Linked DNA regions of Occallatibacter riparius. Each later gene encodes a partner of the first gene's protein in a complex. Links are inferred from orthologs where the notes say so. Each region holds a gene or a part of one and is shown on either strand. Other genes may lie near its edges.

Region 1 (3,294 bases):
CTGAAGGATGCCGATTACACCATCGACTTCCATCGCGGAACGCTCCTGCGGCCCGAAGAGGCTGCAGGGCACGAAGCTGTGATTGACGGCTTGCGGCGCAACGCGCGCGTGGTGGATGCGACCCCGAGCGCAGTGCTGGCCGCCATGAAGGACGTGCCGGCATGAGCCAGACCGCCGACAGGATCCGGGTACGGCTGCCGGCGACCTCGGCGAATCTAGGGCCGGGGTTCGACACGGCCGCGGTGGCGCTGGACTTTCACCTGACGGTGGAGGCAGAGCCTGCGGCGGCGTTCTCGATCGCCGCCACGGGCCGCGATGCGGAACGCTGCGGGGCGCTCGAGGACAACCTAGTCATCGAACTCTATCGCACCCTGTTGGAGCGCGAGGGCAGGCCAGCGACGCCCCTGGCCATCCGAATGGAAAACGAGATCCCGCTCGGCATGGGCTGCGGCTCTTCGGCAGCCGGGCGCCTCGCCGCGATTGTGCTGGCGAATCACTTCGGTAGCCTGGGCTGGTCCAGTGACCGCGTTCTGGCTGAGGCGTCCGAGCTCGAGGGCCATCCTGACAATGCCGCTGCCTGCTGGCTGGGCGGATTCGTCGCTTCGGGCACGCAGGGCGGGGAAGTTCACGTTGCTCGGGTGACTCCGCCGGAGGACTGGCGCGCGATAGTAGTGTTGCCCACTGAGCCACTGGCCACCAGCAAGGCGCGTGCGGTGCTTCCGGCCATCTATGCGCGCACCGACGTGGTGATCAATCTGCAGGGTGTGGCCATGCTCGGCCTCGCCTTTGCGCAGGGCAGGGGAGAGCTGCTGAAAGCCGCAATGACGGACCGGGTGCATCAGCCGTACCGCTCTGCGATCTGCCCGCAGTTACCAAAGTTGCTGCCTTTGGCCGGGCAGGAAGGCATTCTGGGAGTTGCGCTGAGCGGCGCCGGGCCGGCAGTACTGGCCATCGTGAATGGCGAGCGCAGTGTCGCAGGGGCTTTCCGCGTCATCTTCGATGCTATGCAGGAGATTCAGCGGCCTGAATTGCTTTTGTGCAGGTTTGAATCTCAGGGAACGGTGGTCGAGACCGGCGTACATGCTTGAGTTTTCAGCCCCGAAGCATCGCGGCTCTGAGCAACTTCGCTGGCGGATTGCTGTATGAAGTTCGGTTAAAGAGCGCGGATTCAGTAGTATCCAAAATGCAAATACCCCATAGGTGATTACTCAAAAGATTACCTAAGATTGCTTGTTTTTCTAGTTCAGAAAACTTAAAGTCTCGTTCGTGGGCAGTTCTGGGGGAGGGCTGCTCTAGCGCCCGTGATTCCTGATGGAATCCGGGCGCTTTAATTTTGGAACCTGGCAGTGTCCACGCTCCGCCACGCCGGTGCGACTTTCCAACAGGCTGCGGCATCCCATAAGAGCAGGCTGCAGGGTTACACTGAACCGGTGCAGTATCAGCAAGGAGGAGCATGGCTGGAGTGGGCGTTTTGGAAGTGACGGATGCGAGCTTTGATCAGGAAGTGTTGAAGAGCGAGCAGCCGGTTCTGGTGGATTTCTGGGCGGGCTGGTGCGGGCCCTGCAAGATGATTGCGCCCGCCGTCGACAAGGTGGCGGAGACCTACGCGGGCAAGCTGAAGGTGACCAAGGTGAACGTGGACCAGAACGGCGCCACGCCTTCGCGATACGGCATTCGCGGCATCCCCGCGCTGCTGTTCTTCAAGGGCGGCAAGGTCGCCGACCAGATCGTGGGCTACGTTGGACAGGACGTGATCGAAGAGAAGGTCCAGAAGATCATCGGATAAGCCCCGTCGGATAAGTCTGAATCCAGGCGAAGCGTAAAGCCCGGCCGCTGCCGGGCTTTGCTGCGTCTAGGCTCTGATGGGTGTCAGGCGGGCCTTAGGCGGGCTCGTACTGCTCGTCGGTTACGTGCTCCAGCCAGTCGACCATTTTGCCATCGAGCTTCTCTTGAATAGCGATGTGGGTCACGGAGGTGGTGGGAGCGGCACCGTGCCAGTGCTTCTCGCCGGGCGCGAACCAGACGACGTCGCCAGGATGGATCTCCTGGATGGGTTCGCCCCATTTCTGCGCGTGGCCGCAGCCGGCGGTGACGATGAGTGTCTGGCCGAGTGGATGCGTGTGCCACGCCGTGCGCGCGCCGGGCTCAAAGGTGACGCTGGCGCCAGCCGCACGCGCTGGCTCAGGTGCCGTGAAGAGCGGATCGATCCGGACCGTGCCGGTGAACCAGTCGGCTGGCCCTTTGCCGGAGGGCTGCGTGCCTGCGGGTTTGATCTCCATGGATCGTCTCCTATGCGGTTCGTGGCGGCCGTCTTTTACAGGCCAGTCATCTTCTCAAGCGCTTCTGGATAACGTTCGCCCTGGATCTTGATTTTCGCGGCAGCTTCGTCGATTTCACGCAGGTCTTCGGGCGTGAGCTCGATGTTCACTGCTCCGATATTTTCCTCGAGCCGGTGCAGCTTGGTCGTTCCGGGAATCGGAACGATCCACGGCTTCTGCGCCAGAAGCCAGGCCAGTGCGATCTGCGCGGGAGTTGCGCCTTTCTCGCTGCCAATGCGCGCCAGCAGGTCAACCACTGCCTGGTTATTCTTGCGGGCTTCGGCCTGGAACCGCGGCAGCCGGCTGCGGAAGTCGTCGCTGCCGAGTTCGGTAGACGCGTCCATCTTTCCAGTGAGGAAGCCTTTGCCGAGCGGGCTGTACGGCACGAGACCGATGCCGAGTTCCTCCAGCATAGGAATCAGTTCCTCTTCGGGCCGCCGGAACCACAGAGAGTACTCGTTCTGCACAGTCGTCACGGGCTGCACTGCATGGGCGCGGCGCACGGTCTGCGCACCCGCTTCCGACATGCCGAAGTGCTTCACCTTGCCTTCCGTAATCAAGTCCTTCACCGTACCGGCGACATCTTCAATGGGCACATCGGGATCGACGCGATGCTGATAAAACAGCTCGATCACATCCACGCGCAGCCGCTTCAGCGAATTCTCCGCGACCCGGCGAATGCGTTCGGGACGGCTGTTGAGCCCTTGCCATCCCGGGCTTCCGTCCGGGTTCAGATTGAATCCGAACTTGGTGGCGATAGCGACCTTCCCCTTGTACGGTTCCAGTGCTTCGCCGACCAGTTCTTCATTCGCGAAAGGTCCGTACACCTCCGCCGTGTCGAAGAAAGTGATGCCGCGATCCACCGCCGCATGCATCAGCGAGATCATCTCCTGTTTATCCTTCGGCGGCCCGTAGCTGAAGCTCATGCCCATGCACCCGAGGCCAAGGGCGGAGACTTCAAGATTGCTCTTTCCTA
Region 2 (3,097 bases), 130 kb from region 1 along the record:
GAATCTCGACAAAGTAGCACACGCAGACTTCCCGCCCGTTCATCAGATTGAGCAGCCGCAGCCGGGTTTGGTCAGACAGCGCCGCAAAAAACAACGCCAGATCGTAGGTCTTCGGGGAACGTTCCACGCTCTCATGATATACGCATTGACAAATATGTCCAGCGGTAATACATTTGCTTTAACGAATACGAGGAGTCATCATGGCATCTTCTACTACGGACGTTCGGGACCAGGTGAAGGAAAAGTACGGCAGTGCGGCGCGAGCCGTCGCGCAATCCGGCAGCGTGCAGGCCTGCTGCGATCCGGGTCTGCGCTGCTGCGATCCCTTTACAACAAATTTGTACAGTACCGATCAGAAGGGCCAGATTCCAGCAAAGGCCGTGCTGGCTTCGCTCGGCTGCGGCAATCCCACAGCACTGGCGGAGTTGCGCGAAGGAGAAGTCGTCCTCGACCTCGGCTCCGGCGGCGGAATCGATGTGCTGCTCTCGGCGCAGCGCGTCGGACCCACCGGTAAGGCGTACGGCCTCGACATGACCGACGACATGCTTGCCCTCGCGCGTGAAAACCAGCGGCAGGCCGGCGTGGCCAACGTCGAATTTCTCCGCGGCGAAATCGAGAACATCCCGCTCCCCGACAACGCAGTCGATGTGATCATTTCCAACTGCGTAATCAATCTTTCCGCCGACAAAGATCGCGTGCTGCGCGAAGCCATGCGCGTGCTCAAGCCCGGTGGCCGCTTCGCCGTGTCCGATGTGGTGGTTCGCGGAGACGTGCCGGAAGAAGTTCGCAAGAGCATGCTGCTGTGGGTGGGCTGCATCGCCGGCGCGCTTGAGGAGAACGATTATCTCTCCAGGCTCCGCAACGCCGGCTTTGAGAACGTATCCATGGAGCCTACGCGCGAATACAACGTCGAAGATGCGCGGCAGTTCCTCACCGACGCCGGAGTCGACGTGGACGCAATCGCGCCGCAGGTGAACAACAAGTTCTTCAGTGGATTCATCCGTGCGACCAAGCCGAAGGCACCGTGCTGCGCACCCGGTTGCTGCGATGTCGTCGCGATCGGAGGCAAGGCTTAGCATGGCGGAACACTACAACGTACTGTTTCTCTGCACCGGCAACTCGGCGCGTTCCATCATGGCCGAGGCGCTCCTCAACCACAAAGGCAAAGGACGCTTCACCGCCTACAGCGCCGGCAGTCATCCTTCGGGCCAGCCGCGACCCGAAGCCCTCAAGCAGATTGAGTCCTGCGGCATGCCCACCGAAGGGCTCCGCTCGAAGTCATGGGACGAGTTCGCCGCGCCGGATGCTCCGAAGCTGGACTTTGTGTTCACCGTCTGCGACAACGCAGCCAATGAGCAGTGCCCCTACTGGCCAGGGCAGCCCATGACGGCGCATTGGGGAATTGCGGATCCTGCCGCGGTGAAGGGAACGCCGGAGGAGATCGCCCGAGCCTTCCGTGACGCGTTCACGATCCTCGATCGCAGAATCGGACTATTCCTCTCCCTCCCCTTATCCACGCTTGAGAACATGGCCATCAAGCGCGAGATCGATCAGATCGGCCGGTCGTAAGGTGCCCGCGTGAAAAAGAGTCGTCTGTCTTTTCTAGACCGCTATCTGACCGCCTGGATTTTCGCAGCCATGGCAGTCGGAGTCCTTCTGGGCTGGCTGGCCCCGGGCGTCGTGCCATTCTTGAATCGCTTCAGTGTGGGTACCACGTCGATTCCCATTGCAGCGGGATTGATCCTCATGATGTATCCGCCCTTCACGCGCGTGCGCTATGAAGAACTGCACGAGGTCTTTCGCAACAAGCGCGTGCTTACGCTTTCTCTTGCTCAGAACTGGGTCATCGGCCCTGTGCTCATGTTTGCGCTCGCCATCATATTCCTGCGCGGATATCCCGAGTACATGGCCGGGCTGATCATGATCGGTCTCGCCCGCTGCATCGCCATGGTGATCGTGTGGAACGAACTCGCTAAGGGAGACACGCAATACGCCGCTGGACTGGTCGCCTTCAATTCGCTGTTCCAGGTCTTCTTTTACAGCGTCTACTCCTGGGTCTTCATCACCGTCCTGCCCGGTTGGTTCGGCCTGAAGGGCGCCGTGGTCAACATCTCCATCGGAGAAATTGCACGCAGCGTCTTTGTGTACCTCGGTATTCCGTTTCTCGCGGGGTTCATCACGCGCACGGTGCTGGTGAAAGCGAAAGGCCGCGAGTGGTACGACCGCAGCTTTGTTCCGCGCGTAGCACCGCTGACATTGGTTGCGCTCCTGTTCACCATCGTGGTGATGTTCTCGCTCAAGGGCAGCTACATCGTCCGGCTTCCGCTCGACGTGCTGCGAATTGCCGTTCCGCTTCTCATCTACTTCGTTGTCATGTTCTTGGTGTCATTTTGGATGGGCCGCAAACTCGGTGCGGACTATTCCAAGACGACCACCCTCTCGTTCACCGCGGCTTCGAACAACTTCGAATTGGCGATCGCGGTGGCCGTGTCCGTGTTCGGAATCAGCTCCGGTGCCGCCTTTGCCGCAGTCATCGGTCCTCTGGTTGAGGTCCCCGTCATGATCGCGCTGGTCAACCTGGCTCTCTACTTTCAGCGTAGATACTTCAATGACCCGCAGCCCGCGTCCGTGACCGGAACCTGCACCGTCCGGAACTCCTGAGTGCATGCCCGGGAAGGGAAGGGTTAAACTCCGCTTCGCACCAGGGGCTGATTTCAATCAGCCCTCCAGGCGCGATTAGGACCCGGGCTTTAGCCCCCCAGGGATGCCTAAATCACGCCAGATACCCAACCTCCCACACACCGTGTCATCCCCCGACAGTCCGCGCCGTTCTCTTCAGCGGCGAGACGGGCCTCGCGAAAGGGCACGACTTTAGTCGTGTCGATAATGCCTACTAAGAGGCTTGGGCTTTAGCCCCTGACGGACGCTTTGAAAGCTGGTCAATGGCCCCACCTCCATTCCCGGCTACCTGCTATGAAAAGGACACCAAGGCGTTCCTGATTTCGGAGACCCGCGAAGGGAACTTGGGTTGAAGCCCGCTTCGTATCAGGGGCTGATTTCAATCAGCCCTCTAGGCATGGATAAGACCCCAGGCTCT

What was found.
Region 2: the proteins of trxA (region 1) and MOP44_RS21455 are in contact, whole or in part, in an NMR structure (PDB 2IPA), measured with the Bacillus subtilis proteins. The link is inferred for Occallatibacter riparius from one-to-one orthologs.

What each region holds. Positions count from the first base shown.
Region 1 is NZ_CP093313.1:5,124,592-5,127,885, forward strand. The notes cover bases 141-3,119. They hold trxA (thioredoxin), read left to right. Parts: upstream 141-1,453; coding sequence 1,454-1,786; downstream 1,787-3,119. Other genes in these bases: thrC (threonine synthase), read left to right, coding at 141-165; thrB (homoserine kinase), read left to right, coding at 162-1,088; MOP44_RS20885 ((R)-mandelonitrile lyase), read right to left, coding at 1,881-2,279; MOP44_RS20890 (aldo/keto reductase), read right to left, coding at 2,315-3,119. Also shown: more of thrC, read left to right, coding at 1-140; more of MOP44_RS20890, read right to left, coding at 3,120-3,294. UniProt on the Bacillus subtilis protein: Participates in various redox reactions through the reversible oxidation of its active center dithiol to a disulfide and catalyzes dithiol-disulfide exchange reactions.
Region 2 is NZ_CP093313.1:5,255,775-5,258,871, reverse strand. Bases 42-2,823 are described here. They hold MOP44_RS21455 (arsenate reductase ArsC), read left to right. Parts: upstream 42-1,077; coding sequence 1,078-1,569; downstream 1,570-2,823. Other genes in these bases: arsB (ACR3 family arsenite efflux transporter), read left to right, coding at 1,579-2,661; MOP44_RS21460 (arsenite methyltransferase), read left to right, coding at 201-1,076; MOP44_RS21465 (ArsR/SmtB family transcription factor), read right to left, coding at 42-127. Also shown: more of MOP44_RS21465, read right to left, coding at 1-41. UniProt on the Bacillus subtilis protein: Catalyzes the reduction of arsenate [As(V)] to arsenite [As(III)]. In vitro, can dephosphorylate para-nitrophenyl phosphate (pNPP).